DNA from 4 places in the Aeromonas bestiarum genome. Region 3 is predicted to be linked to each of the others. Evidence: riboswitches for the same ligand, from Rfam matches in the RefSeq annotation. Region 3 holds a riboswitch; each other region holds the start of a gene.
The links. Region 3 has a riboswitch for cyclic di-GMP ahead of IU367_RS04200 (glycosyl hydrolase family 18 protein). Riboswitches for the same ligand answer to the same signal wherever they lie in the genome.

Region 1: linked by a shared signal. The riboswitch ahead of gbpA (N-acetylglucosamine-binding protein GbpA) and the one ahead of IU367_RS04200 (glycosyl hydrolase family 18 protein) in region 3 are both predicted to bind cyclic di-GMP.
Region 2: linked by a shared signal. The riboswitch ahead of IU367_RS02245 (fimbrial protein) and the one ahead of IU367_RS04200 (glycosyl hydrolase family 18 protein) in region 3 are both predicted to bind cyclic di-GMP.
Region 4: linked by a shared signal. The riboswitch ahead of IU367_RS16895 (glycosyl hydrolase family 18 protein) and the one ahead of IU367_RS04200 (glycosyl hydrolase family 18 protein) in region 3 are both predicted to bind cyclic di-GMP.

The regions. Positions count from the first base shown of each region.
Region 1 covers NZ_CP064746.1:4,083,214-4,090,655, reverse strand. Annotated here, with positions in the region: gene cysW (sulfate ABC transporter permease subunit CysW) at 55-948, shown strand; gene IU367_RS18810 (sulfate/molybdate ABC transporter ATP-binding protein) at 1,101-2,171, shown strand; gene cbl (HTH-type transcriptional regulator Cbl) at 2,338-3,285, shown strand; gene IU367_RS18800 (cytochrome b) at 3,365-3,895, opposite strand; gene gbpA (N-acetylglucosamine-binding protein GbpA) at 4,002-5,423, opposite strand; cyclic di-GMP riboswitch class I at 5,490-5,575, opposite strand; gene IU367_RS18790 (methyl-accepting chemotaxis protein) at 5,841-7,442, opposite strand, start outside.
Region 2 covers NZ_CP064746.1:465,616-473,057, reverse strand. Annotated here, with positions in the region: gene IU367_RS02270 (fimbrial protein) at 1-124, opposite strand, end outside; gene IU367_RS02265 (fimbrial biogenesis chaperone) at 129-860, opposite strand; gene IU367_RS02260 (fimbria/pilus outer membrane usher protein) at 871-3,405, opposite strand; gene IU367_RS02255 (hypothetical protein) at 3,474-3,854, opposite strand; gene IU367_RS02250 (fimbrial protein) at 3,954-4,490, opposite strand; cyclic di-GMP riboswitch class I at 5,479-5,565, shown strand; gene IU367_RS02245 (fimbrial protein) at 5,659-5,982, shown strand; gene IU367_RS02240 (collagenase) at 6,463-7,442, shown strand, end outside.
Region 3 covers NZ_CP064746.1:844,868-852,309, reverse strand. Annotated here, with positions in the region: gene IU367_RS04210 (energy transducer TonB) at 1-70, shown strand, start outside; gene IU367_RS04205 (tetratricopeptide repeat protein) at 82-1,317, shown strand; gene IU367_RS04200 (glycosyl hydrolase family 18 protein) at 1,691-4,726, opposite strand; cyclic di-GMP riboswitch class I at 4,843-4,928, opposite strand; gene IU367_RS04195 (ExeM/NucH family extracellular endonuclease) at 5,224-7,368, shown strand.
Region 4 covers NZ_CP064746.1:3,655,035-3,662,476, forward strand. Annotated here, with positions in the region: gene IU367_RS16890 (M66 family metalloprotease) at 1-1,119, opposite strand, end outside; gene IU367_RS16895 (glycosyl hydrolase family 18 protein) at 1,206-3,818, opposite strand; cyclic di-GMP riboswitch class I at 3,930-4,017, opposite strand; gene IU367_RS16900 (hybrid sensor histidine kinase/response regulator) at 4,193-7,442, opposite strand, start outside.

The sequences.
Region 1 (7,442 bases), 1.5 Mb from region 3:
GATCAGCCAAGTGCTGCAGGCCTGGAGCTGGGCCCGTATCGGAGGGAGCCGCATATGAACGCCTCACATTCAAGCCTGGACCTTGCCCTCGACGTGGCAAAGGCCACCCCGGTTCGTCATCCCCCCGTGACCCGTGAACCCGTCTGGGTCAAGTGGCTGCTGATCTCCCTCGGGCTGGGCTGGTTTGCCGCTCTGCTGCTGCTGCCGTTGGCCACCGTCTTCATTCAGGCGCTGAGACCCGGGCTGGCCTTCTTCTGGCACGCCATCAGCGAGCCGGATGCCCTGAGTGCGCTCGGGCTGACCGCCCTGGTCACGCTCTGCGCGGTTCCCCTCAACCTGCTGTTCGGGATAGCGGCGGCCTGGGCCATAGCCCGCTTCCGCTTCCCCGGCCGGCAACTGCTCATCACCATCATAGATCTGCCGTTCTCGGTCTCGCCGGTGATCGCTGGGCTGATGTTCGTGCTGATGTTCGGCAGCCGCGGCTGGTTTGGCGACTGGCTGAGCGAGCACGACATCAAGGTCATCTTCGCCACACCCGGCATCATTTTGGCGACCACCTTCATTACCGTGCCCTTCGTGGTACGCGAGCTGCTGCCCCAGATGGAGGCGCGCGGCCCGGAAGAGGAAGAAGCCGCCATCATGCTGGGGGCGAGCGGTTTGCAGATGTTCTGGCGGGTCACCTTGCCAGGCATCCGCTGGAGTCTGATGTATGGCCTGCTGCTCTGTACCGCCCGGGCCGTGGGGGAGTTTGGTGCCGTCTCCGTGGTCTCCGGCCATATTCGCGGCCAGACCAATACCCTGCCGCTGCACATCGAGATCCTCTACAACGAGTACCAGACCGGTGCCGCCTTCGCGGTGGCCAGCCTCCTGGCGCTGTTCGGGATCTTCACCCTGCTGGGAGAAACCCTGCTGGCCCGGCTGCGTGGGCAGCCCACCAAGTCCCATTGATGTTATTGCGACACGGATCTGGCTGCGCGGTCAGCCCGATCCGGATACCCCATTGATATGGATTGGGGTGTGATGGCGAGCAGGACCGGCCGTACGGGCTGGCCAGCTCGGAGACGCCATCCATCCCGATTTAACGGTTCAGAGAGGCAGCCATGAGCATTCAGGTTCAACAACTCAACAAGCATTTCAATCAGTACGCGGCCCTGGCCGACATCAACCTCGACTTTCACGACGGCGAGCTGGTGGCCCTGCTCGGCCCCTCCGGCTGCGGCAAGACCACCTTGCTGCGGATCATCGCCGGGCTGGAGCAGGCCGACAGCGGCAGCGTCATCATCCGCGGGGAAGATGCCTCGGATCTGCACGTGCGCGAGCGCAACGTCGGCTTCGTGTTCCAGCACTACGCCCTGTTTCGCCACATGACGGTGTTCGAGAACGTGGCGTTCGGCCTGCGGGTCAAGCCGCGCAGCGAGCGTCCGGCCGAGGCGACCATCCGCGCCCGGGTCAAGGAGCTGCTGGATCTGGTGCAGCTCAGCCACGTGGCCGAGCGCTATCCGACCCAGCTCTCCGGTGGCCAGCGCCAGCGGGTCGCCCTGGCCCGCGCATTGGCGGTGCAGCCCAAGGTGCTGCTGCTGGACGAGCCTTTCGGCGCCCTCGATGCCCAGGTGCGCAAGGAGCTGCGCCGCTGGCTGCGCGAATTGCACGACGAGCTGCACGTCACCAGCCTGTTCGTGACTCACGATCAGGAGGAGGCGCTGGAGGTGGCGGATCGGGTGGTGCTGATGAACGCCGGCCGGGTCGAGCAGATAGGCACCCCGGCCGAGGTCTATGACCATCCCGCCAGCTCCTTCGTCCACAGTTTCCTCGGCAGCGTGAACCTGTTTCGTGGCCGGGTGGCGGAGCAGGGCTTTGGCATCGGCGAGCAGCTGCTTGGCGGCCCCATCAGCTCCCATCAGCTGGCTCAGGGCAGTGCGGCCATCGCCTATGTGCGCCCCCACGAGCTGGAGATACTGCCGGCGGATGCGCCCGGCGGGATCAGCGCCACCATCACCCGTCTGCTGCCCATGGGGCCGCGCATCCGGGTGGAACTGCGTGGCAATGGGGATACAAACGGTGCACACTTCGAGGCCGAACTGAGCAAGGAGGCGGCCAAAGCCTTCACGCCGGGGCAGGGGGTGCGACTGGTCGCCAAACAGGCTCAACTCTATCCGGACTACCAGATCTGACGGCCATCGCCGCTTGAAATGAACAGATAGGATGGCGGAGTGAGCCCGCCTGGGATACAAGGGTGTCAGGCCGTTGTCGGACTCGATGAGGAGTCCGGCCAGGCAGATAACAAGAAAACGGCGGCGGGTAACCCCCGACCGGCCAGTCAGCGCAGGAGGCGATGACGTGAATTTTCAGCAGTTACGTATTATCCGGGAGGCGGCGCGGCGGGATTACAACCTGACCGAGGTCGCCAATGCCCTGTTTACCTCCCAGTCCGGGGTCAGCCGCCATATCCGCGAGCTGGAAGAGGAGCTGGGGATAGAGTTGTTCATCCGCTACGGCAAACGGCTGCTCGGCATGACGGAGCCGGGCAAGGAGTTGCTGGTGATCGCCGAGCGCATCCTCAACGACGCCAACAACATCCGCAAGCTGGCCAGCACCTTTGCCAACCGCGAGTCGGGCCGGCTGCTGGTGGCGACCACTCACACCCAGGCCCGTTACGCCCTGCCGAGGGTGGTGAAGGCGTTTCGCGATCAGTTCCCGCAGGTGCAGCTGGAGCTGCGCCAGGGCAGCCCGGAGGAGATAGTGCGGCTGGTGCAGACCGGCGAGGTGGACATAGGCATCAGCAGCGAGCAGCTCGACAAGAGCGAAGGCGTGGTGGCGTTTCCCTACTATCGCTGGCACCACAACATAGTGGTGCCCGAGCAGCATCCCCTCACCGCCGAGCGGGAGCTGACCCTGGCTGCGCTGGCGAACTGGCCCATCATCACCTATCAGGCCGGACTGACCGGACGGGCACGGGTGGACGAGGCGTTTGCCGAGGCGGGAATAGCGCCGCAGATCCTGCTGACCGCCCAGGATTCAGACGTCATCAAGACCTATGTCGAGCTGGAGATGGGGGTCGGCATACTGGCGGACATGGCGTTCGACACCCAGCGCGACAAGGGGCTGGTGCAGCTCGACGGCAGCCGGCTGTTTGCGCCGCACACCGCCTGGATCGGCCTCAAGCAGGGGCAGTTCCAGCACAACTTCGCCTGGCAGTTCATCCAGCTCTGCAACCCCGAACTGGCGCTGGCAGACATCCAGGCTCGTGCCATGGGCGGCGAGCCCGCCCTCGACTTCCAGATCTGAGTCCTGCTGCGAGATGAGAGAACAGGGAGCCATGGGCTCCCTGTTTTTTATCTGCCTATCGATGGAAAGCCGCCTCTGCCTATTTGCCGGTGTGGGGCCCCAGCATGCGGTAGAGGGTGCGATCGCCCTTGATCCTGTGGTGATACAGGGCCGCGACTACGTGCAGCATGACCAGGGTGGCCAGCGACAGGCAAGCGAGGCGATGAACGTCGAAGAAGAAGCGGTTGATCTCGGGAGTGTTGATGGGGTTGGTTATCGGGTAGAGCCAGAACAGGGGATAACCCCGCTCCAGCATCAGGAAACCGCTCAGCAGCACGGCGAACATCAGCCCGTAGAGCAGGGCATGGGCCAGCTTGACCCACCCATTATGATGGTCGGCGCCGTTCTCGGGCAGCGGATGCCTCAGATGTTGCCAGCCCCAGCGCAGCAGGAAGAGCGGGGTGATCAGGGTGGCCATCGACATGTTCAGCACCGACAGAAACTGAAACAGCCGAGGGTGGCTGTCGATCACCAGGTGCATCAGGTAACCGGCCAGGGTGGCGTAGAGAATGACGACAGCCATCAGCCAGTGCAGCAGGCGACTCAGAGGGTCATAGTAGTTTTTCGTCATAGTGTTGGTCCGATGGGGGATCTCGCGGTGCCCAGGGCAGCGGGATCCCGGATAACAGGCGCAAAAAAGAGGCCGCTCGGGCCTCTTCTGCTCAGGTGTTGCGGGTTCAGTTCACTTGGGTCCAGGCATCCTGCCAGTTGGAACCCACGCCGGGCTCATACTGGGTCGCTGTGCTCGACCAGATGGTGCACCAGCCACTGTAGGGGAAGGGCTTGCACTGGTAGATCTTGCCATTCTTGGGCTGCAGCACCTTGGTGCCGTTGGTGTAGGACTTGAGTCCCTCCGGGAAGCTGAACTGGTAGTCGCCACCGGACGGATCCTTGAGCATCAGATCCAGCGTTTGCTGCAGGGAGGCACCACCCGCCTTCGGCTTGCCTTCGATCACCAGCTGATGATGACCGGCGCTGAGCCCGGTCAGCGGCATGGTGAAGCTCTGGCTGCTGTCTTTGATGTCGGCACTGGTCTGGCCCTTGGCGGCGCCGCCATGGTCATACAGGGTGTTGGTGACGGCGAGATCCCCCTGGGCGGTGACGCTGAAGTTCAGGGTGACCTTGCCGTTGTCGAGCAGGTATTCACTCTCCAGGCCGCTCACGCTGATGCTGTCGCTCACCGGAGGTTGCTGCTGCTCGAGCTGGACCTCGACCCGTTGCAGGTTGCTGCCTGCCTTCAGGTAAACGGGGTTCTGGCCGTAGACGGGGTTGAACTGGCCGTCGGTGCCCTGCTGGCCGGCGCGGATCTGGCTCTGCTCGGCGTTGATCTTGGCCGCCAGATCGTGGGCCCAGTTATTCTTCTGGCCCTGCTCCGTGGTGGTGATGGTCAGCTCGGTCTGCAGATCGGTGCGCTCGCCGTTGGCGTCGAACACCCGGGTCTTGGCCTTGTCGCCGGCCACCAGATCGGTGGAGGGGTAGATGGTCCCGCCCTGGCTCCAGTTCAGCGGTGGCTGGGTGCCACCATCGAACTTGGCATCGATCAGGTTGTAGAAGCTGTTGCTGGTATCGCCCACTTCCCACACGCCGAGGATCAGCTGATAACCGGTGCGTGCCGGCAGGGTGCAGTTATGGGTGACCTGTTTGGGCGGTTGTACCATGCCCCCGTCGATGACGCAGAAGGGGTTCAGATCGAAGGCGGCGCGGGTCAGCGGCTGGTTCGGGTTCCAATCCTGCTTGGTGAGGTAGTAACGCCAGTTGCGGGTCACGTGGTTGGCGGTGAAGTTCCAGCTGATGGCAAAGGGCCCGGCCTGCACCTGGCGCTTGGTCCAGCGATCGCTGGTCTGAACGTCGAGCTCACCGAACTGCGGGTGACCGGCCGAGGCTATCTGACCGTCGGCGGGGCCGTCTTTGGGGAAGCCGGACGGCGCCTCCAGGCTCTGGGGCTCATACTGCACAGCACCACACTGGCTGTTGCCGCCAGTCTTGCACAGGTAGTTGCGCGCCTCTGGCTGGTTGATATAGCCATGGGCGAGCACGCCGCCGCTGGCCAGCAGCGCGAGCGCCGCCGCGACGTAATTGAGTTGGATTTTTGCTGCCATACATTCCTCTGTTCGATAGATGTGGGCAGTCAAGTTGGCAGGGGAGTTCCCCGATACACACTTGCGTGTGGCAACCCCGCTATCCTGGACGACGTGTCTTTAGACCGGAGGCTTTGCGTCCTGGCCTTTCAACCAGTTTGCCAAATGACTACATAAAGGGTCATGGTGTCGCGTTTGACGACAATCCCATCATGACTAGTTTTGATTAAATAATTAAGTGTAAATGTTTACAGCTTGACCTCATCGGAGTAGTGCAAACACTTAACTTTATGTTTTTGAATGTATATTTAATCTACTCACCTTTCTGAACATCCTTGATTACGTCGATAAAATGCAAAAATACGACATTTTTTATCAATAAAAAAATCCCTGCCAGCCAGGCTGGCAGGGATGGTCGTTGCGACAGGGCGGGACGGATCAGTGGCGAGCGCGGGGGCGTTCGGCCTGATGGCTCTGCCGATGCAGCGGTGCCAGCCGCTGTTCCAGCTGCTGGTCGATGGCGCTGCCGAGCTTGAACACCGCCAGCCGCTCGTCCAGGCTGCGGGATAGGCTGGCCAGCAGCTCGCTCTCCCGGGCCAGTTGCGAGGCGGACTGGGACATCTCCAGCGCCGAGTCGTTGATGCCGCTGACGTTGCGGTTCATGTCCTCGGCCACCATGCTCTGCTGTTCGGCGGCTGTGGCTATCTGGGTCGCCATGTCGCTCACGTGCTGGATGTGGTTGACGATGAGGGAGAGATCCTGCCCCGCCTTCTCCGACTGGCTGACGCTGCTCTCCGCCAGCTTGCGGCTGGCATCCATGGCGCTGGCGGCGGTGACGGCCCGCTGTTGCAGCTGGGCTATGGTGCTCTGGATCTCCTCGGTGGACTGGCGGGTACGGCTCGCCAGCTGGCGTACCTCGTCGGCCACTACCGCAAACCCGCGTCCCTGCTCCCCGGCGCGGGCCGCCTCTATGGCGGCGTTGAGGGCCAGCAGGTTGGTCTGCTCCGAGATGGCGCTGATGACGGCGGTCACCTCGCTTATCTGCATCACCCCCTCCTTGAGCTGATTGACCTGCAGCGTGGCCTGCTCCACCTCGGTGGCCAGCGCCTGTATGCCGTGCACGCTGGCATGCACGTCCCGGTTGCCGAGCCCGGCCTCGCTGGTGGCATCCTGGGTATCGCGGGCGGTATTTTCCGCGTGGCCCGCCACATCCGAGATGGTCGCGCTCATCTCGTTCATGGCGGTGGCGAGCTGAGCCAGCTGATCCCGCTGGCTGTTGACCGCCTGATTGGTCTGCTCGGCGGAGGCGGCGATGCGCAGGGCTGCATCCGCCACGTTGCGGGCACCCTGGCTGGCCTCCAGCAGGGCGTGGCGAATGGCATCTAGCCCCTGGTTGGTGCAGGTGGCGACGACCCCCAGCTCATCCTTGCCGTGTATCGGTATGCTGACCACCAGATCCCCGGCCGCCACCTGCTGCATGGCGCGCTTGATCTCGGCCAGCGGATTGACGATGGAGCGGCTGATGGCAAACCCCAGCAGCCCCATCAGCAGGATCACCAGCAGGGTGGCGCCCCCCATCAGCTGGTACTGGGACCAGATGGTGGCCTCTATGTCCTGCAGCAGCACGCCGGAGCCCAGGATCCAGCCCCAGGGCTGGTAGCCCGCCACCAGCGACATCTTCTGGGCCGCCTCACCCGTGGGGGTAATCCATTGATATTCCAGCCGGCCATGCTGGCCTCCCTTGCCAAGATCCACCATGCGTTGCCAGTGAGCCCCGGCGGTTGCGCCGCTTTCCCCCATCTGTTGGCCGACCAGCTCAGGCTTGGTGGGGTGCACCACCACGTGGCGGGTCTCATCGATCACGAACAGATAGTTGTCGCCATCAAAGCGCATGCTGTTGAGCATGGCCTTGGCTTCGGCCTGGGCCTGGGGGGCGGGCAGTGTGGTAGCGAGGGCCTGGATCCGGCTCATGGCGAGATCCAGCACGGCCTGCAGCCGTGCCTCCCGCTCACTCATCAGATTGCGATTCAAGGCACTGGC
Region 2 (7,442 bases), 380 kb from region 3:
CAATGTCTGCCTTATCAAGATTTATATTATATGTTTGAGTTGCATCTGGCACTACTGCGCCATTGACCGCCAATGCTGGCGCAGCAAGAGCCATCATTCCGGCACAGATAATGAAACGATACATAACGTTACTCGCTCTTGATGGCTTTACAGGCATTGCCTGCGCACTGGTATTTGATATCCATATATCCGCCGTAGTCATTGACGTAGCTGATCACAAATTGGTTGCCCAACGCTTCCGGGATGGTGACCGTCTGCTCTGACTTGGGTTCAACCATAAAGGCGGAGAAACCCTTGATGGTGGTCCGCTCCTTGCCCTGCGGATGGCCGAGGCCAACGTAGGTGATGTAGTAAGGGGTCGGGTTGTTGACCTTCAGGGTCGTGCCCTGCTTGGTGATCAACACCTGATCCTGCCAGACGGCGCCGCGCTCCGGGATGATGGCCTCGGGGCGGTAGAACAACTTGATCTTGGACTGCACGGCAATCTGCATCACGTTGCTCTTCTCGCTCTTGGGCGGGATCTCGCGCAGGTTGAAGTAGTAGATCGACTCGCGATCCTTGGGCAGGCTGTCGATGGCTGGCACGCTGGCGATGCGCACTATGGACTTCTGGTTGGCATCCACCCTTTGTACCGGCGGCAATATCACGAAGGGAGAAGATATCTTCTGGCCATGGGTGTCTTCAATCCAGGCCTGCGCCAGGTAGGGCAGCTTCTGGTTCTCGTTCTTGATGTTGAGGCTGATGGATTTGGCACCGCCCGGATACACGACGCGGGTACGATCCAGCACTATGGCAGCACTGACGTTGAGCGAGGTCATGCCCAGCACGGCCAGACAGGTATAAGAGAGCAGCTTTTTCATCGGTATCCCATTACTTGCAAGTGAGAGTCTTCATCGACAGATCGGTTACTTCTTGCGGTGCCACTATCTGGCACTGGCGAGCCCCGCCCCAGGAGAGTTCAAACGCTTCATTCGGTTTCACCCCGGTCAGATAGACCAGGCCATCCTCATCCACCACCGAGAGCACCCGGCCGGAATCCTTGACGACTGTGGCGCCAAACGGCGGTACTGAGCCATCGGGCAGTTTGACATTGGCCAGCAACTTGAATCCTTCGGCCATTTCGAAGGCATTATATCCAATTGCACCTTCGGTCAGGGTCCCCTGCTTGATGGCATTCATGACATCTATGTCATCGCCCAGCTGATCCACGTCTATCCGGGTGTCGCTCTTGCGATAGTCGGTCATGTCGCTGATCACAGCGACGCCAAAGCGGTTGGTCACGGCGCGGCCGTTGTTGAAAGAGACGCCGGAGGTCTTGTCGGTGTCCACCATCATGCGGGTACCGCCGCGGCGAGTAGCCTGGTGCAGCGCCGCCCCATGCTCGGTCGCCGTCAGACCGCCGCGCAGGCTGGCTCCGACCGAGGTGTACTCGCTCTGCACGCTGTAGGCGTTGAGGCTGACGGCACCTACATCGCCGTTGTGGTTGTAGTAGCCGCGCGCCACGGCGTGGCCGTTGCTCTGTACCCCGGCCCCCAGCTGATAGGTATCATCCGGTCGGCTGTAATCCTGATAGGTGGCCAGATGGGTAACCTTGCCGTTGGAGGACTGCACGCTGTATCCCGCGCTCTTCCTGTCCCCGATCGGCATGCTCAGGGTCAGCATGACGCTCTTGTCATCCTCGTAGTTCTCGGTCTTGGTCTTGTAGGCCGATACATAGACGGAGACATCCTTGAAGCTGCCGATGCTCACGTTCTTGTTGATGGAGAGGCCGTAGCGATCCTCGGCATCGTGAGCCCAGTAAGTTCTGTGGGTGTAGTCCAGATAGATTGTCAGAGCCTTGGCCGTATCATCCGCCCAGAAGGTCTTGTTGGCAGTGATGGTATATAGCTCCTTGTCACCCCAGGTGTTGTAGTCATCGCTCGAGGTTGTATTGTTGTTCTCCAGCCGATCCTTGTTGCTCAAGAATTGCGACATGGTCATGAAGTTATGCTGGGAGAAGCGATAACCCGCGAAGGTGATGGCGCTGTTGTATTCATCGAACTGCTTGGCGTAGTTCACGCGCACCGACTGGCCAATCTTGGTGGACAGGCCCGGCAGCTTCGCAATGGACTGGGTCAGGTCGGCGGAGATGGCGCCGAAGGCATACAGGTCGCGACCTATACCCAGCCCCATGGAGTTGTACTCGCCAGCGATCAGGCTGCCGCCGTAAAGTGACCAGGAGTTCGCCACCCCCCAGGAGAAATCGCCGGTGACAAACGCCGGGCCATGCACGTCGTGGGCGGAATCCCCCAGCTCGGAGGGGGCACCGACGGCCAGATTGTATCTGACATAGCCGGGACGAGTCAGGTAGGGGATGGTCGCTGTGTCTACCTGGAACGAGCTGACGCTGCCATCCTGCTCTTCTACCCGCACATCGAGCCGACCGCGCACCGAGCTGTCCAGCCCCTGAATACGAAACGGGCCGGCTGGCACGTTGGTCTCATAAATGATGCGGCCGGACTGGGAAATGGTGACCTTGGCGTTGGTCTTGGCGATGCCGCTCACCTCGGGCGCATAACCCTGCAGGCTCGGCGGCAGCATGCGCTCGTCATTGGCCAGATTCACGCCGGTATAGCGAAAGCCGTCGATCAGCTGGGAGTTGAGCTGCTGCTCGCCCACCGTCAGCTTGGCCGCCATGTCGGTCAAGGGGCGATAGGCATAGATACGATTCAGCTCGGCTGACGACCGCTCATCATCACCCCAATAAGAGCTGGCCTGATAGTCACCACGCAGGCGCCAGGCGCCATAGTTGGCCCCCAGGGTGCCATAGCTGCTGATATTGCTATTGGAGTAGTCACTCCCTTCATTGACCTGGGCGTTGATGTTGTAATCCAGCATCAGGCCGGTAATACCCACATCCCACTGCTCAGGTGGAATCCAGTTGGGGTCGCTGTATTTCATCCACGCCTGGGGCACGGCAATCCTGAGCAGGCCATTGCCGATGTCGTTCGAGATCACGACCCCGTCCAGCGCCAGCAGGTTGGCACACTGGCCATCGTGCCAGGTATCGATCTTGGCGATGGCCTCATCGGTCAGCGCCAGCTTGGGGATCACCTCTTGCGGCAGACAGGCAACCCCGCCTTTGCCCTTGCCGGCATTGGTCTCGTAGAAAGGGATCTTCTGCAGAGGCAGCTTGTTCTTGTTGACCTCGATCTCGAGGTAGTAGTCACCGGGCAGGATGTAGCCTTCGTCGGCAAACTGGGAGAGGTCGATCTTGGTCCGTTCGTCCAGATCGAGCGCATCAATATTAAACTCCGTTTCTGCCCATGCGTGGTTTGCCACCGCCATCAGGCCGGGCACGCATAGCATAAAAGCCATTTTTGAATAATGTTTTCTTCTTGCAGAGTTTGATGTTGAAACGCTCATAAATTTACTCTAGGGATGGCATAACGGTCTCACATTAATGAGGTATCTACACTAAGCAATGGACTTGCTTACATATAATCGAGCTCAAACAACGTCGTTTTATCTGAAACAAACAGCTGGTTGCCGTTTATTTTCAAATTGAATTCCAGATCGCTGTTGACAATATCCGAGACAATAAAGCGTTCGCCGGATACCTTGTAATATTGACCATTGCTGATGATGCTCAATTCATCGTTCATGGCACTGCGCACGGACATGGCAATAAAAGGCAGTGATGTGCCTTCAGCCTGACACCCGCTGATTTTCAGCGTGCCCTGGTGTTGTTCTTGCTGGGGGATGCTGTGTAAAACATCCAGAGTACACCCAGATTCAGCCAGGCCATCCGTGATCTCATTGGCAAGAACAGGCCCCGCCATCATCACCATCTGCAGCACTACCGGCACCATCATTGAAGTTTTCATGATCAAGGTTCGATACGAGGAAACAGAATGTGTGAGGTTGTGGTGGTTCGCACCACCACAACCCTTGTCACACGTTAAGGCAGCCAATTACTCGTAGGAGAGAGTAAAGTTGGTCACTGCAGTGAAAGCACCGGCCTGCAGCGGGTTGGCGGTCTGATCGGAATAACCTTTCAGCACGGCGCTGAAGGGCAGCTCGTTGTCACCGTTTACCAGGTTGAAGGCTGCAGTCGGGGTACCCAGCACGATGGCAGAACCACCCGGCGCACTCATCTTGATACCAGCACCGGCAGCTTGACCACCACCGATCACCAGCAGGCCATCATGCTCGGAGGCACCGCTGAAGGTCACCTTGACGGCATCTTCCTTGTCGGAGATTTCGCAGTTCAGCAGCTTGATGCTGAACGGCTTGGAGTTGGACTCACCACCATTGACCAGCTCTTTGGTGCTGACCTGGCCCATCTCTACAACCTGATCAACAGACTCGGGAGCAACGGAGCAAGGAGCGTTGATGATTTCACCGTTGAAGGTGACTTTGCCTGAACCAGCGCCACCGGCAGCAACGGCGGAGCCGCACAGCAGAATGGAACCAACACCCATAGCAACCAAGATTTTATTAGCGTTCATTCGTATATACCTACATTAACGTGTGTTGTTATGCGGCATCATCTGGATCAAGCTGGAGTCATGATTTTCGATGATGCCGCGATATTATTGCTCAGCAACTGTCAGCAGACCGACACCTCATTAATGAGATATGGCTACTGGTGCAATTATCTGTGCATATCAAACAAGCAAAGGTGTTTGCAGTATTAGAGGCAGTTCCCGCCACCTCCCATTTGCACGACTACATACATCCATGTCATCTGCACAAAAAACCGAATTCAACTTTTGCTTGGTGGATAAATTAACGACACGTTTGATGCACATCAAATACATTTTGATTTTTATAAATTCCTTTATAAACACTTTTAAATCATAAACTTACAATCGCTCATGACATTTCAAAACAATGAGAGACAATTAACCACTATATATATCACTCGACTGACAATAGTGAGTTTCACAACCCACTCACATCACAAACCAAATTAACAAAAAACCAACATCAACCACTAAAAACGAACACCACTGACCAAGCAAATTGCCGCCATCATCTTTGCCAAGTAATCAATCAGGTAATCAGGTAATCAGGTAATCAGGTAATCAGGTAATCAGGTAATCAGGTAATCAGGTAATCAGGTAATCAGGTAATCAGGTAATCAGGTAATCAGGTAATCAGGTAATCAGGTAATCAGGTAATCAGGTAATCAGGTAATCAGGTAATCAGGTAATCATAATGACAGCCCATGGCATACAAGCAGTAAATGGCCGCTGTTCCGTGCCTGGGATGAATAACCTGCTTATTAAATCCCGACATGGCTCAATAGATGAGGGTGTTTTCACTGTCGCGCTGTGTTATGGCGATGATGTTGACACTCAACAACGCCATTCCCGCTGTAGGTCAACAATATATATCCCACGTAGATATTTATTATTCCTGCTATCTGTGACCCATATCTCATGCTTTTTTATGCTGATTGATTTCTCAAAGTAGGGTGTTATCATCTAAACATAGAGTAAAGGGCAAACCGGTCGAAAGGTCGGGACGCAAAGCCACCGGTCTAAGGGTTTAAATACCTAAGACAGCGGAGCTGCCATCTGAGAAGAGCGATGTCATCAGTTGTATCTGTGTCATTCTCTTTGATTGCGTTGCCCTTTTCGTACAACGACATGTGACGAAAAGGACATAAAAATGAACACTTCCACCGCTTCCATTCGCAACAGCGCCATCCGTTTTGCCTCTTCTGCCGCCGCAGCTATGCTGTTGGGCATCGCTCTGTTGCCGGCAACAGCCTCTGCCTACGATGGCAGCGTGACCTTCACCGGAACCATCTACGAAGCCCCCTGCGACTTCGCTGACAACAGCGTGACCTGCTATTCGGGCACCCAGCGCCAGACCCTGGATCTGACCAGCCTGCAGCAAACCGGCAGCCTCAATACCATCAGCAGCACCATGCAGTACAAGCTGTCTGCCGGCAGCAGCAAGATGGCCATAGTGACCGTCAGCTACCTCTGATCGAGTTAGCCATCCCATCAGCCCGGGGTTGTTCATTGCCTCGGGCGGATTTGCTCGCCTCCCCTGAGCAAGTGGAGCCCACGCCGAACACAGCGCTTGTTTAGCATCCAACCTTCGCCCTCTGCCGGCACCAGCCCCTCTCGCATTTCCTCTCTTGCAAAGTCCTCTCAGGATCCGGCTCACCACACAGCCATAGCGTCGGCTCGGTTTTCCACTTCATCGCCTTCTTAGTACTGTCGCAACAACACCCAGCCAACGCATCTCAAACGAGACCTTGATCACACTTGTCAGCCGAAGGCTGAGATACCCCCCAGATGGCAGATGAGTCCTTGCTATCAGCTGAGCCCCCAATGGCACTCACTTTGTTTTGATTCAATCTAAATAAATGATTTATATGGCCTGACTGGTGAGTTGATACCCCTTTGGAACTTAGTACATTGCCCGCGATAACCACGCAGACTCTCATCCAAAGGGATAAAAATGAACAATCTGGGTACAAGGTTGCTGCTGCTGGCAGCACCGGGCCTGCTCGCCACCTCGGCGCTGGCCAACTACTCCCCCGCCGACTGGCAACAGTACCGGCTGAACGGTGAATCCAGCCGCCAGCTGAGCGATCGCGTCACCGAAGTCACCTACGAGCTCAGCGCCCGCGATGACGATGCCCCCTATCAGCAACTGCGGGTCTACCGCCGCTTCGACTGGAGAGATGCCAATCTGACCGCACAGGCAGAGCAGCAGTGCGGCGAGCCGCAGCTCAAGATCGAGCAGGGCTGGCAGATCCGCTACCTCAGCTGCGAGCAGGTGGTGCCGGCAGGCAAGGCCATCCCGGCCAGCAGCTATGACTTTGGCTACGGCCTGAAACAGGGCCGCTGGGAACCGCTGACGGGCACCCCGACCGCCCCGCGTCAGGATCGTCTGCCGCTGGCCGAGCGCATCATACTGGGTCACAGCGAGCAGGAGCTGGATCGCTGCGAGCTCAATGCCCAGGGGCGCTGCGCCGAACAGGTTTGGCAATACCAGCCGCAAAACTGGCAACAGCTGAGCGTGCTGGAAGAGACCCCCAACGAGCGGGACGGCCGCCTCGAGCAGATCTTCTTCCGCCTGCAACCCGTGGCGGGCAGTCAGGCCGCCAGCCAGGTGAGCGAGATCCATGTCTGGCGCCAGTACAGCTGGCAGCTGGACGAGACCAAGACACAGCAGGAGTGCGATGAGCCCCAGACCCGCCAGGAAGGGGACAAGACCATCAGCTACCGGGTTTGCCGCCAGACCCTGCCCGCCGGCAGCGAGGTACAGGTGGTACTGAAAGACACCGGCTATCAATACCCGGTCGGTGGCAGCGAATGGCAGACACTGCCGGAAACCGACGAGTGGCAGGAGAGTCGGGTGCTCAATCGCCCCATAGTGCTGGCCAGCAAGGAGGAGCAGCTCGACTGCCGCCGCGCCGATGGTCGCGCCTGCTC
Region 3 (7,442 bases):
ACCGGCCATGGTCGATGGCAAGGCGCAGGCCACCCGCATGCAGCAAGAAATCGAGTTTGCGGTCAACTAAGGAAGGTGGCGATGAAAAAGTTACATACCCTGATCCTCGCCCCGGTCGCCATGGCGGTGCTGCTTTGCACCGCCAGCTGGGCCGCCGAGCAGCCTGCCCTCTCTGACCGCGCCTACCGCGCGGTCAACAAGGCACAGGCACTGATCACCGAGAAGAAATACGGCGAGGCCAATGCCAAGCTGCAGGAGGCGCTGTCCGGCGCCGGCGAGCGGGTCTACGACAAGGGGGTGATACTGCAGACCCTGGGCTTCGTGGCGGCGCAGCAGGAGAAGTACGGTCAGGCGACCAAGTACTTCGCCGATGCCATCGCCACCGGCGGCCTGCCGCAACCCGTGGCCCAGCAGGTGCGCTACAACCTGGCCCAGCTCTACATGGCGGAGGGCAATTTCAAGGCCTCCATCAGCACCATGAATCAGTGGTTTGCGAGCCTGGGCAAGGACGAGAAGCCGACCCCGCACGCCTACATCACCCTGGCCAACGCCCATGTGCAGCTCAAGCAATATCGGGAAGCCATACCGGCGGTGGACAATGCGATCAAGCTCTCCGCCGGCAAGGCACCGGAATCCTGGTATCTGCTCAAGATGGCGGCCCACTACGAGCTGAAACAGTACAAGCCGGCCACCGAAGTGTTGACCGCTCTGGTCGACCGCTATCCGGAGAAGAAGAAGTACTGGACCCAGCTGTCGGCCATGCACATGCAGGCGGGCAACGATGGCAAGGCACTGGCGGCGCTGGAGGCCGCCTACAACCTCGGCATGCTGACCGAGGCGGCCGAATTGCAACGCCTGGCCAACTACCTGGCCTTCGCCGGCATTCCCCACCGCGCCGCCCGCGTGATGGAGAAGGCGATGAAGGAGGGCACCATAGAGAGCAACGCGGCCAACTACAAGGCGCTGGCCAACTACTGGCATCAGGCCAAGGAGCTGGATCCCGCCATCGATACCCTGGCGAGATCCTACAAGCTGGCTCCGGATGCCGAGCTGCAACTGAAGATGGCGCGCATGATGATCCAGAGCAAACGCTATCAGGATCTGGTGGCCCTGGCCGCCAAGCCTGCGGCCAATGCCAATGGTGAACAGCGCGCCGATCTCAAGTTCCTGACCGGGGTCGCCTATTTTGAGCAACAGAAGCCGAAGGAGGCGCTCAGCGCCTTCACCCAGGCCGCCCAGAATGGCAACGTCAGTGGCCGCGCCTCCCCCTGGATCAACTTCCTCAAGGAGCAAGGGGGCGGCGCCCTCACTCAATAAACAAGGCCCCGACCTAGCGCAGCAAGGGGGCGGCGCCGTCACTCAATAAACAAGGCCCCGGCCTAGCGCAGCAGGGTGGCGCAGTCCCCCTAGAGGCGCGAACCGCGTGACGGCCCGGCCACCCGGCCTCGGCCATCACGTCATGGCACCCGGCAGGGCAGGCGCCCTCCCCGCCCGTCGCAGATAACAAGGGGTTCGCCCCGCAGGTTGCCTTGGTGGCAATTGGCCGCTCTTCGGAGCGGTCTTTTTTATTCCCCTCTTTATATATTCCGCCATAAAAAAATCCGGAGCCTGGGCTCCGGATTGTCATGCCGCTTGCTGGTGCTGCCTTGCTACGAATGGCGTCGGCAGCCCAGATTTCATGCAGGGGTTATCAGTAACTACATACCAGCTTCCAGCTGCCATCGGTGGCCTTGGGTTCGCTGCTGGTCCACCAGTTCGCCTGCCATACCACCTTGTTGTTGGTCATGCGATCGCCGCCATTGGCGTGATCCCCTTGCGGCCAGCTCGGATAGGCCTTGTAGGCCGCCGGGTTGACGTTCTGGCTGCTGCAGGTGGCGCCGCCCGGATTCTCGCCGCCACCCGAGCCCAGTACGGCCTCCGGCAGGGTCGGGAACTCGGCCTTGAGCCCTATGGTCTGGCTGCCGCTGATGATGCGCATGCCGCTCGGCACGCCGGCGGCCGGCAGATAGTAGGTCATGGCGACTTCGACCTCGGCACCCGGTGCCAGGGTCTGCCAGCTCGGCAGCGTCATGGCGACCTTGTGGAAGTCCTTCTCGTTGGCGATGCCTTCGGAGTTGTCGTTGCCACCGCTCTCCACCACCTTGAGCCCCATACCGCTCTGATCCGTGATGGTGTCAGAGGTGGAAGTGGGGACCAGGAACTCGATCCTGGCGCCGCCCGGGATGGTCTGGGTCGACTTGTTGACCAGCTTGAGTTTCGGGTTGATCGGGTAGTTGGAGTCCCCTTCCTTGAAGCCGGAGAGGCTCACGGCGATGTCGAGCTGGGCGCTCGGTGCCGCCAGATCGTTCTGCCTGGTGTTGTACTTGGTCGCCTTGGCGAACTTCTCGTAAGCAAGGGTAGTCAGAGTGCTGCCCATGCCGTACTCGTTCTTGGCCGGATCGAAGGCGTAGTCGCCTGCCATCTCCCAGAACATGACGCCCCCCAGACCCCGCTTGATGATGTAGTCCAGCTTGTGACCCATGGACTCTTCATCTTCGGTGGAGAGGAACACCTTCTTCTCCGCGTTCCACAGCCAGGGCGCCTGCGCCTTGTCATCGTAGTAACGCACGTACTTGCCCTGCATCACGTGGGCCGGATTGTTGGGATCCAGACCCCAGGCCGTGCCGTAGCTCGGCAGAGTCGTGATGCCGAGGCTGGCCGCGTTCTCCAGGTTCTTGGCATGCCACATGGGCACGGCGCCACCGCCTATCTCCTTGCCGTTCTTGTCCAGATCGTGCCAGATGTTGTCGATGCCGACCGCCCCGTTGCCGCACGGAATCGTGCTGCCACCCGTGCCGGGCTGACACTCGTTCTGGCTCGGCAGGGCCGCCTTGCCGCCCAGCCCGTTGCTGCCGCCGCTCACCCCTTGCCAGCCGCGGGTGTAATAGGGCACACCCACGTTGATCTTGCCGGCCGCCAGGGCGCCACGGAAGTAGTGGGCCGACCAGGCCGCGTTCAGATAACCGATGCCGCCGAACTGGGCCTGGCTATAGACGCCCCAGTGGGAGAGCTCGGGATCGGCATTGTTGTCGAACAGGGCCGCGTTGTGACCGACGAAGTGGTTCCAGGCGCCGTGGAAGTCATAGGTCATCAGGTTGACGTAGTCGAGGTACTGGGTGACCTGGAAGTTCTCCATGCCGCGCAGCAGGTAGGCCGACGCCGGCGAGGCTATGGTCAGCATGTACTTGCGACCGTCCTCGGTGCCGGCATTGTCGAGCCGCGCCCGCAGGGTCTTCATCAGCACCTCGTAGTTGGCGAACAGCTTGGCCCGGCACTGGTTGGAGAGCGGGAAGTCGTTGGGGTTGCCCGCATCCTTCATGGAGGTGGGGTACTCGTAGTCCACGTCCACCCCATCGAAGCCGTACTGGCGAATGAAGCTCACCGCCGAGTCGGCAAAGGCGCTGATGCCGGCGGTATTGACCGAGCAGTCACCCTTGGTGGTGGCGGTGTAGAAGCCACGGGTATCGGCCCAGCCTCCCACCGAGATCAGGGTCTTCACGTCCGGATATTGCTTCTTGTACTTCGACAGCAGGTTGAAGTGGCCCTGATAGGCGAATTCCGGGTCCATTTCGGCGCCCGGCACCCCGTTCCAGGTCATCTTGGTGGCGGCGTCGTCCACCTTGATCAGGTGGCTCTGCTCATCCACAGCCGCGAAGGCATAGTTGATGTGGGTGATCTTGTCCCAGGGGATGTCGCTCACCAGATAGGAGGGCAGACCGTTCTTGCCGGTGCGCCAGGAGGTGAAGTAGCCGATGACGCGACGGGCATGGTCATCCCCCATGCACTCGTAACCGTCCGGGCGATAGATCTGGCGGATGTCGCAGGAGAGGTTGCCACCTGTGGGTGGCAAGGCCGCCTCTTCCACCTGCACGTCGACCTGGGCCGACTCGCCGATGAGGTTCTCCTTGTCGGTCGCCACCAGCTTGAGGCCGGCAGCGCCCTTGCTCTGGGGCGTCCAGTTCACCTGCCAGGGGGCGCTGGTGTCTTCACCCACCTTCTTGCCATCGACGAACAGCTCGACCCTGGCCACGTCGTTGTTGGCATCGGTGACATTGCCACTGACCGCCACGCTGCGACCCAGGGTCACCTTGGCGCCGCTGGCCGGGCTGCTGATGCTCACCCTGGGCGCCTCAGGCGCCACCACGGCGTTGACGCTGAAACTGGCATCCGCCTCGCTCAGCAGCTTGCCATCCTTGTCCAGCCCACGAGATTTGAGTTGATGGGGGCCGACACCGGTAGCAACCCAGCCGGCCGACCAGGGGGATGCACTGCTCAAGGCGACCTGCTTGCCATCGACCAGATACTCGACCTTGACCAGGGCGCTGCTGTTGCCGCTCAGGGTCACAGCGAGCGCCACCGATGCGCCCTCGTTGAAAGCGCTACCAACGGCGGGCGAACTGATCGCCAGTCCGAGCGCCGGTGGTGGCACCTCGCCGCCATAGAGCTTCCAGGCATCGGCCCAGACCACTCCCACCCCGGGAGCGTAGTGATAGGGCGAGGCCCCGCACCAGCCGGAGTAGGGAAATTCTTTGCATTCGTAGAGGGAGCCTGCGTTGCTGACGATATCGCCAGCCTTGTAGGCGGTGCCGGCCTGATAGGCGGGATAAGACGCGGCTTGTGCCCAGGCGGGCATGGCAGCCAGGGCCACCAGCATGGCAAGCCTGCTGGGCCTAAAGGTCTGTTGCATATTGTTATCTTCCTTGTTTTGTCTTGGCATTGGTCACCAGGACAAAGAACAATCGCAACCTGCGTGATGGGGGGCAGACAACTGGCAATGGACCTGCCACAGACACCACCCTCACCCCGGGAAGCCCCGCTATCTGGATCGACTGATCTTGAGACCGGAGGCATTGCGTCCCGGCATCTCGGCCGGTTTGCCCTTTACCTGGGTTCCGTGAGGAACAAGCCGAGTATAGGAATCAAGCAGCCGAGTCTCAATCTTCATTCTCGAAGAAAAATATGTGGATGCCAGCCAGATCACAGTTTCCCGCCTTGAGTGAATTAATGATTTTGTCATTAATTTCATACTGTTAGCCAAGTCAAAAAAACCGAGATTGCCCTCATTTGCATCCCCGTAATGTGCGTTGGCTCACTGGTATGACATGCCGGAAATGTGACAATGCGCGCCCTTGGCCAATGAGCCAAGGCTATGGATACACTGGCAAAAATAAAAAAGGAACCGTTATGAAAGGAACACGTACCCTGCTGTCGCTGGCCGTGGGGCTTGCGCTCGCGTCCCCGTCCCTCCATGCCGCCGGCTTCAGCTGCCCGGCCGACAGTGCCCTCACCCCCATCCCCGTCATTCAGGGCAGCGGCGACAAGAGTCCGCTCATTCCCAGCGACAAGTTCGAGAGCCCCCAGAGCGTCATGGTCAAGGCGGTGGTCTCTGGCCTCGGCGAGAGCCTCAACAAGGGATTCTACCTGCAGGACGTGCAGGGCGATGGCAACCCCCAGACCTCGGACGGCATCTTCGTCTACCTCAACGACAAGAACTTCGCCAGCAAGTACCCGGACATCAAGCCGGGTGCCGAAGTCTGCCTGGAGGCCAAGGTCGAGGAGTACTACAACCACACCCAGCTCAAGCCGGTCGCTGACAGCGGCACCCCGCGCCTGCGAGTCCTCGCCCAGGGGACGGCCCCTGCCGCCGTGCCGCTGCGGGTACTGGAAAACGAGACCCTGGCCCGGGCGCTGGAGCGTCACGAAGGGATGCGGGTGCGCCTCGATGCTGACAGCGAGCTCAAGATAAGCCGCAACTTCAGCTATGACTACGCCGCCAAACGCAACAACCTGGTGCTCTCCCACCAGGCGCCGCTGATGAAGCCGACCCAGCTGCACGATGCCGACAGCAAGGCCGCCAAGGCACTGGCCAAGGCCAACGCCAACAACCGGGTGTTCCTCGAATCGGACTTCAAGGCCGCTGACGGCAAACTGCCCTGGCTGCCGGCCTGGGAACCGGAGCAGGGTTACCTGCGCATCGGCGATGCCCCGGTCAACCTGGATGCGCTGGTGGGCTACAGCTACAACGAGTACCGGCTGATAGTGCCGCAGGATCAGGTGATCACCGCCGGCGATCTGCTGCGCACCAGCGACAACGACCGCCAGAGCGCCCCGGCCCGTGCCGATGGCACCGATCTGCGCGTCGGCAGCTTCAACGTGCTCAACTACTTCACCAGCCACTCCAGCGTGGGCGGTGCCCTCAACGTGCTGTGCAAGGATCAGGCGGATGCGGACAGCGCCAAGGGCTGCAACCGCGGTGCCAAGAACCTGGAAGACTTCCAGCTGCAGCGCACCAAGATAGTCAACGCCATCACGGAGATGGATGCCGACCTGCTCGGCCTGATGGAGATGGAGAACAACGGCTTCGACAGCCACTCCGCCATCAGTGATCTGGTGCAAAGCCTCAACGCCCAGCAGAAGGATGCCAGCAAGCAGTACGCCTTCGTGGCCCTGCCCAAGGCGCTGCTTGGCAACGAGCGCTTCTTCGGCGGCGACGCCATCATGGTGGCCATGATCTACCGATCCGCCAAGCTGACGCCGCAGGGGGATGCCGGCGTCATCACGCTGCCGGTGCAGAAATACCTGGATGCGAAAGGGGTCGAGAAACAGGCCTCCCAGCGTGACTCCCTGGTGCAGAGCTTCACCGTCGAGGGCAGCAAGGAGCCGCTGACCCTGGTGGTCAACCACCTGAAATCCAAGGGATCCGGCTGCCTGGAGAACCTGGACGGCAAGGAGCCGGCCGATCTGCAGGGCAAGTGCACCGAGTTCAGGGTCAGCGCCACCAAGGTGCTGGGCGAGGCGGTGAACAAACTGCCGGGCCAGGTGCTGCTGGTGGGGGATTTCAACTCCTACGCCCGGGAAGATGCGATCCGGGTGCTGACCGACTATGTGCCGACCGAGGGCCAGCGCAAGATAGTCTCCGCCTCCCAGACCTTCCTCGGCGCTCAGGTCTTTGAGCAGACCGGCAGCGAGGTGAGCAAGAGCTACGGCCTGGTGGACATGAACGTCAAGTTCAACAAGGAGAAGGCCATCTCCTACAGCTACGAGGCCGAGCTCGGCACCCTGGACTATGCCCTCGCCAACCCGGCGCTGGCCAGCAAGGTAGTGGCGGTCGCCGACTGGCACATCAACTCGTTCGAGAGCAACCTGTTCGAGTACGGCCGTGACTTCAGCGGCGACATGATCAAGTCCGGCAACCCGTTCAGCGCCTCCGACCATGATCCCATCATCGTCGACCTCAAGCTGAAGGAAGAGAGCAACGGCGGTGGTGGAGCCATGGGCGCCCTGCTGCTGGCCCTGCTGCCGCTGGCCTGGCGTCGCCGCCGCGGCTGATGCAGCCTTGCCATAACGCCAAAAGCCCGCTGCGATGCGGGCTTTTTTACGGGCAAGAAACGGGCTGGACGCAA
Region 4 (7,442 bases), 1.9 Mb from region 3:
GATGCCAAGGGAGATGAGCTCCTTGCCGATGCGCTGACGCATGGTGCCCTCGTGCCAGCCCCCCTCGCTCGGATCGAAGTCGGTGAGCAGGGTGCCATCCGGCAGCATCACCTCCGGCAGTGACAGGGGCGCGTACTGGCTGACGATGAGCCGGCTGGCGGGAATGGTCTGGAAATACTCCCGCTGAGCCTCTTTATCCTTGGCAAAGGCAAACTGGTCGCGCGGGCTGGTCAACATGCCGATGTCTATGGTGTGGATCAGCAGCTCACCCGGCGCCCCCACCTTGAGGTCTGTCAGCTCGCCGTGAAGCTGGTTATGACTGAACCACAAGCTGAGTCCAGGTACTATCCATTTGGAGGGCAATACCCCGCTCCAGGCATCGCTGGCGTAGGTGATACCGTTGTTTTCCAGCTCGCCATCGCGGATCCACTGGCCACGCACGAACTTGAACTGCTGGCTCTGGCCGCGGGAGAGGGTCACCTGGCGGCCACTGAAAAAGACGGTCGAGTCGTAGCCGGCATTGGAGGCGAGGCGCACCATCTTGCCTTCCAGGGTCCCATCCGTCGGCAGATACATGTTGCGCACCCAGCGCCCGTCTGCGGTCTGGATGGACACAAGCGCATGGAGTCGCAACTTGCTCAACAGGAAGGCTCCGCCCGGATCGCCCAGCTGTGCCAGTTCGCTGCTGCTGTTGATGACACCCGTGGTACCGGGGCCCGGGGTGAAATCGACCCCCTCTTCGGGGGAACCCTCCAGGTAGTAGGCGGTTTTGGGTAGTCGAGAGGGTGGATTGAGACCCATAGAACCAAGCAACTTACCCGTCCCATCATAGGCCATCACCACCATGGGAGCTGTGCTGTCGGCTTGCATCGGTCTGACCAGCAACAGGCTCTTGCGCAGGGCGGTGAGATGGGGCTGATTGTCCCCCTCACGCGGATGGGCGGGCAGGATCTGGCTCTGGGCAAACTGCACCCTGGCGGCCAGCGAACCTTGCAGATCGTTCTGTGGCTGGGTGCCGTCGAAGATCAGGGCAGGGACAGCCTGAGTAGCGGCCAGCAGAGAACCGCTTGCCAGCACTGCGGTGATCAGGCTGGCAATACGGGTAGTGTGTATGGTCATCATGACGCTCGCTGTTGTTGTGGGAAAAAGAAGGGGCATGCAAGCATGCCCCGGTTGGTTCACAGAAAGGCTAGTTGACAAATAAGTTAATTACAGCTGGCGGCGCCTGCATCCTGCCAGACGTCGTGCTTGCCGGGCTCATTGCCGCGGGTCCAGTACTGGGCCTTCCACTTGCGACCGTTGTGGGTGGTCAGGTCACCGGCGTTGTAGGCCACACCGGCATCCCAGCCCAGCTGCACCTGGCTTGTCAGCTTCCACTGATCGGCGGTGCGGCTCGGTTCATTGCCCTGGGTCCAGTACTTGGCCTGCCACACCAGCTGGTTGTGACTCACCTTCTCGCCACCGTTGTAGGTGGTTGCGGCCTTCCAGGCCGGCCAGTTGGCGGCATCGGGATCCGTGGCACCACAGTCGCCACCACCGCTGACCGGGGTCACGGTGAGACGGGTCTTGCCCTGGGCATCCAGTGCGCCGTCGGTCACTGTGACCGTGAGGTCATAGCCGGTCTCCACTGTCACGGCAGGGCCAGTCACCACCAGGGTCTTGCTGTTCTGACCGCTGGCGGTCAGGCCTGCCGGCACGCTCCACTGATAGCTGAGGGTGTCGCCGTTGGGGTCGGTGGCGCTGGCTGTGATGCTCACCTGCTTGTCGGCCTGGACCGAGACCTTGTCCTGCACAGTCACCACAGGCGGCAGGTTGGGTTGCGGCGCCTTGTTGGTCACAACCACCTGATCCTTGGCACTGAGGTTGTGATCATCGGTCACCGTCAGTTCGAACACCAGATTCACGTCCTGGCTGACCGCATCGACACTTACCTTGGCTTTGGCCTGGGTGGCATCGCTCAGGGTCGCCTTGGGACCGGAGATCTGGGCCCAGCTGTGGTTCAGTACGGCCCCTTCCGGATCGCGGGAAGAAGAACCATCCAGCACCAGCTCGGCCGGCCCGGTCACCGCGAGATCGGTGCCGGCGTTGGCCACAGGCGGCTTGTTGACCGGCGGTGTTGTGCCTTCGCCGTTGCCCAGCCCCTCGTGTATCGCATTGAGGATGTCGCCGTTGTCGGCGTCGATTTCCCAGGCGAACATGCCGCCGAGCTGGTTGGCCAGTACGTACTGCCCCTTGGCCTTGACCGAGCGATCGTCATCGAAGGTGATGAGCTCGCCGGTGGATGCCTTGAACACATAGGGCGCCTCGGCCACCTCGTCGTAGCTGTACTGCCAGTCACCGGCCATCTTGCCCTTGGCGATGCCGCGGTAGTCGATGACCCCCTTCTCCCAGATCCCTTCCGCTTCGCTGCCCGCGATGGGGCCTGTGGCTGTGCCGGTGAAGGGGTTGTTGCCCTGATAACCGCTGACGCCGGTCCAGCCACGGCCATACATGGCCGCACCCACCACGACTTTGCCCGGATCCACGCCCTGGCCCAGCAGCGCCTTGACCCCCTTGTCGGTGGTGTACTTGGTGTTGGGATCCCAGCTCGCCTCATAGAGCGCTGTCTGGTGGCCCAGCCCGGTATTGGTCCAGGCGCCGTTGAAGTCGTAGCTCATCAGGAAGATGTGATTCATGTATTGCTGGGCGGCGCGATAGTCCACCTTGGCAATCTTGTCACCGCCGGCGCTGATGGCGGAGGTGAGCTCGTAGGTGCGACCCGTCTCTACGCTCAGCTCGTCGAGCATGTCGCGCAGCTCCTTCATCAAGAGCACATAGGTCTCGCCATCGGAGGCGCTGCCGAGGTTGGGGTTGGCCCCCAGACCGCCCGGGAACTCCCAGTCGATATCCACCCCGTCGAAAAATTTCCAGGTCTGCAGGTACTCCTTCACCGAGGCGACGAAGGTGTCGCGCTTGGTCTTGTCACCGAAGAAGAAGAAGGGGTCGGAGAGGGTCCAACCACCGATGGAGGGGAGAATTTTCAGGTCCGGATAGGCCTTCTTGAGCGCCATCAGGTTGCCGAAGTTGCCCTTGTAGGGCTCGTCATAGGCGGTGAGATTGCCCTGCCCCATCTGGATGGCGGCCCAGGGATCGTGGATGGAGACCTTGAAGTCCTCGCGCCCGGCGCAGGAGCGTTGCAGCGCCTCGAAACTGCCCGCGATCTCTTTCAGGCTGTCATTGATGCCATTGCCGCCGCAGATGGGAGTAAAGCCGTAGAGGATGTGGGTCAGGTTCTGGGCCGGGACCTTGTCCACGGTGAACTTGCGACCATAGACGCCCCACTCCACATAGTAGGCCCCCACCACCTTGCCGGATTTGTTGGCGTAAGGCTTGTTGTTCTCCTGCAGCGGCGCCTTGAGCGGCACCAGGTGGCTGCCGTCGGTATCGGCCACCAGGATCTCTTTCTTGTCGGAGAGGGTGCAACCATCGGCGTTGCACAGGGCCACCTGCATCTGGTAGCGGCCACCCTTGGTCACCTTGAAGTTGGCGGTGCCGGCGGCGGAGGCGGCACCTGACCACACCTCCTTGCCATCGAGCAGCACCTTGGCGGTCTGGCCGACATCACCGGACCAGAGGTTCCAGCTCACGCTGACCGGCGCGCCATCGGCGTGTACCTTGACCAGCTTGTTGTAGGAGGTGGCGGCTTGATCCACTTCGACGATGGCGAACTTGGTTTCGCCCCAGCCTATGGTGGGTTTGCCGGGGGCGGCAGCGAAGGCGGAGGAGGCACACAGACCCCCGACCAACAACGCCAGTACTGAGGGTTTTGGACTTAACATAGTTGAATATCCTTATTTCGTTCTTGGAATAAATAACGAAAAAGGCAACGCCAACCTGACAGGTAACGCAGACAACATCGCGCCATGGCTTGGCCCATGGACGAAACAACCTGTGGTGGCCCCGCTATCTTAGGTACTGCTGACCCTTAGACCGGAAGCTTTGCGTCCCGGACTTTCGTCCGGTTTGCCTTTTGCACAACTTGATTTGCGACAAAAAATAATCGCGACCTGACTATAAGGGAGTCAAAGGAGGGAGAGCAAACCCCAGATAGGTTATTAATAAACCACTTTTTATCTAAAAAGAGCCTCAAACGAGAAGAGAAGGCACCTTATCGTGTCAGAAAGTGCCGATCTTGCCGCCTGAGGGGCCGAGATTAAAAATCAGATGAATTACTTGTTTCGTGATCATCATCAAGTTTGGCCGGCTGCAATATGCTGTTCATCAGCGCTCGCAACTTGAGCGGCTTGACCGGTTTGCTGATATAGCCGTAGCCGTGTTCTCGGATCTGCGCCTGCAACTCGCTCTTGCGATCCGCGCTGATGATGATGCCGCCTATGTCGTTGCCATGGGCGAGGCGCAGCATGTGCAGCGCCTGCAAGCCTGTCTTGCCGTCATCCAGGTGGTAATCGGACAGCACCAGCTGCGGCAGGAAGCCGCCGGCGATGAGATCTTCCGCCTGAGCCTGACTCTGGGCACAGACCACCTCGCAACCCCAGCGCCCCAGCAGGGAGTGCATGGCGATGAGAATGTCGCTCTCGTTGTCGATGCAGAGCACCCGGATCCCCTCCAGCTGGCTGTCCCGCAGGGCGGGGGCCGCCACCTGCGTCGTTGCGACAGGACGGGTCGCCAGGTTGAGGGTGATGGCAAACACGGACCCCGCCCCCGGCCAGCTGCGCAGGGTCAGGTTGTGGCCCAGCACCAGGGCGATGCCGCGGGCGATGGCGAGCCCCAGCCCCAACCCCTGCTCCTTGGCGGTGCGGGAGTGATCGAGGCGGGAGAATTCGTCGAAGATGGCCTCCTGCTTGTCGGCCGGGATGCCGGGGCCGTTGTCCCACACCTCGATGCGCACCTTGTCCCCCAGCCGACGGCAACCGAGCAGCACACGGCCGCCCGGGTTGTAGCGAAACGCATTGGTGAGGAAGTTTTGCAGCACCCGCCGCAACAGGCGCACGTCGCTGTACACGGCCAGCTTGCTCTCCACCACCGAGAACTGTATGCCCCCCGCCTGGGCCAGCACCCCGAACTCCGCCTTGAGGTTGTCGAACACGTCGTGCAGGGCGAAATCGAGCTTTTTAGCCTTGAACTTGCCCGCCTCGAGCCGCGATATATCGAGCAGATCCGTGATGAGATCCTCGGTCGCCCCCAGCGCATCGTCGATGTGACGGGCGATGCGGGCCGTCTCATCCCGGGGCGGCAGCATCTCCAGCAGGGAAGAGGTAAACAGCTTGGCGGCGTTGAGCGGCTGGGTCAGATCGTGGCTCACCGCCGCCAGGAAACGGCTCTTGGAGTGGTTGGCCCGCTCCACCTGCTGGTTCACCAGCAGCAGCTGACGGTTCAGCTCGGAGAGCTCGTGGGTGCGTTCGGCCACCCGTGCCTCCAGGTGCTCGTTAGCCTCGCGCAGCACCCGCTCGGCGTCGCGAAACGGGGTGATATCGGTAAAGGTCATGACGAAACCACCGGCCGGCATGGGGTTGCCCTGCATCTCTATCACCCGCCCATCGGGGCGCTCCCGCGCCGAGATGTGGGGGCTGCCGCGCAGCATGAAGGCGACCCGCCGCGCCACGTGGGCCTCGATATCGCCCGGGCCGCACAACCCCTGCTCGGCGTTGTAGCGGATGATCTCCTCGATGGATCGCCCCATCTGGATGAGGCCGGGCGGGTAGTGGAACAGCTCTATGTAGCGCCGGTTCCAGGCCACCAGCTTGAGCTCCCTGTCCACCACGGAAATCCCCTGCCCCATGTGCTCTATGGCCCCCTGCAGCAGGCCGCGGTTGAAGCGAAACACGTCCGAGGCCTCGTCCACTATGGTGGCTATCTCTTCGAGCTGCATGTTGCGCCCTTGCAGGGCCGAGGCCAGCACCAGCCGAGCGGACGAGGTGCCGAACACCCCGGCCAGCAGCCGCTCTGTGTGAGCGATGAGCTCGGCCGAGGCCTGCATCTGGGGCGCCAGAGTACCGCCCCGCTCTCCGGCGAAGCGGCCGAAGGCGCGCTTGACCCGGCTCGAGCCGACGAAGCGGGCCGCCAGCATCTCCAGCTCCTTGACCGAGACCCGCGCCTGATAGAGGGCCGTGGTGTCGCGGCTCGGCTTGCCGACGAAGTTGGCCGCCTGCAGTCGCTCGCTCACCGCCGCCCGCGACAGCAGGGAGCCCGCCACATAGCCGAGCAGGTTGAGCAAGAGGCTCAGGAAGATGCACCAGGCCCCCAGGCTCAGATCGCGCACCGCGGGCCAGTCGGGTGGCGCCAGCAGGGCTTCCAGCGGCGAACCGGCCAGCAGGCCGCTCTCCGCCAGCAGGGTCGCAAACCAGAGGCTGACCCCGAGGGCGAGGCCGAGATAGACCCCCTTGCGATTGCCGTGCCGCCAGTAGAGGCCGAGCAGCAGGGCCGGTGCGAACTGGGCCACGGCGCCGAACGACAGATAGCCGATGCGCGACAGGCTGGTGAGATCCCCGAGCCAGAGGTAGAGCCCCCAGGCCGCCAGCAGGATCAGCAGGATGGCGCCCCGGCGCACCTGCAGCAGCAGCCTAACCAGCCGCTCGTCCCGCCCCTGCTGCCAGAAGCGGCGCAGCAGTACAGGCAGCACCAGATCGTTGCTGACCATGATGGCCAGGGCTATGGTGCAGACGATCACCATGCCGGTGGCCGCCGAGGTGCCGCCGAGAAACGCCAGCATCGCCATGCCGTCGAAACCGAGCGACATGGGCAGGCTGATCACATAGGTATCCGAGGCCATGCCGGCCCCCACCCACTGCTTGCCCGCCAGCGCCAGCGGCCAGATGAAGAGCCCCATCACGAACAGGTAGAGCGGGAACAGCCAGCGCGCCCAGTGCAGATCCTGGCCCTGGTTGTTCTCCACCACGGTCACGTGGAACTGGCGCGGCAGGCAGATGACGGCGCACATGGCGACTAGGGTGTAGATGGCGAGCTCCAGCAGACCGCCCGGCGTCACCGCCACCACGGCATCGAGAAAGTCGCTGGCCACCAGGGTGCGCGCCTGGCTCGGCTTACTCAGGATCAGCCAGAGCGCGAAGCCCCCCACTGTCACGAAGGCGAGCAGCTTGACCACGGATTCGAAGGCTATGGCCACCACCATGCCTCTGTGGTGCTCGGTGGCATCCAGGTTGCGGGTGCCGAACAGTATGCTGAACAGTGCCAGCAGCAGGGCCACGCCGAGGGCCAGCCCGGCGGTATTGCCGGTGGGGCCGGCAGACACAGAGTTGGCCATCAGCAGATCCAGCCCGGTCACTATGGCCTTCAGTTGCAACACCAGGTACGGGAGTATGCCCATGATGGCGATCAGGGCGATCACCATGGCCAGACGCTGGGACTTGCCGTAGCGGGCGGCGATGAAGTCGGCGATGGAGGTGATGTGCTCGCGCTTGGCCACCAGGATGAGGCGGGCCAGC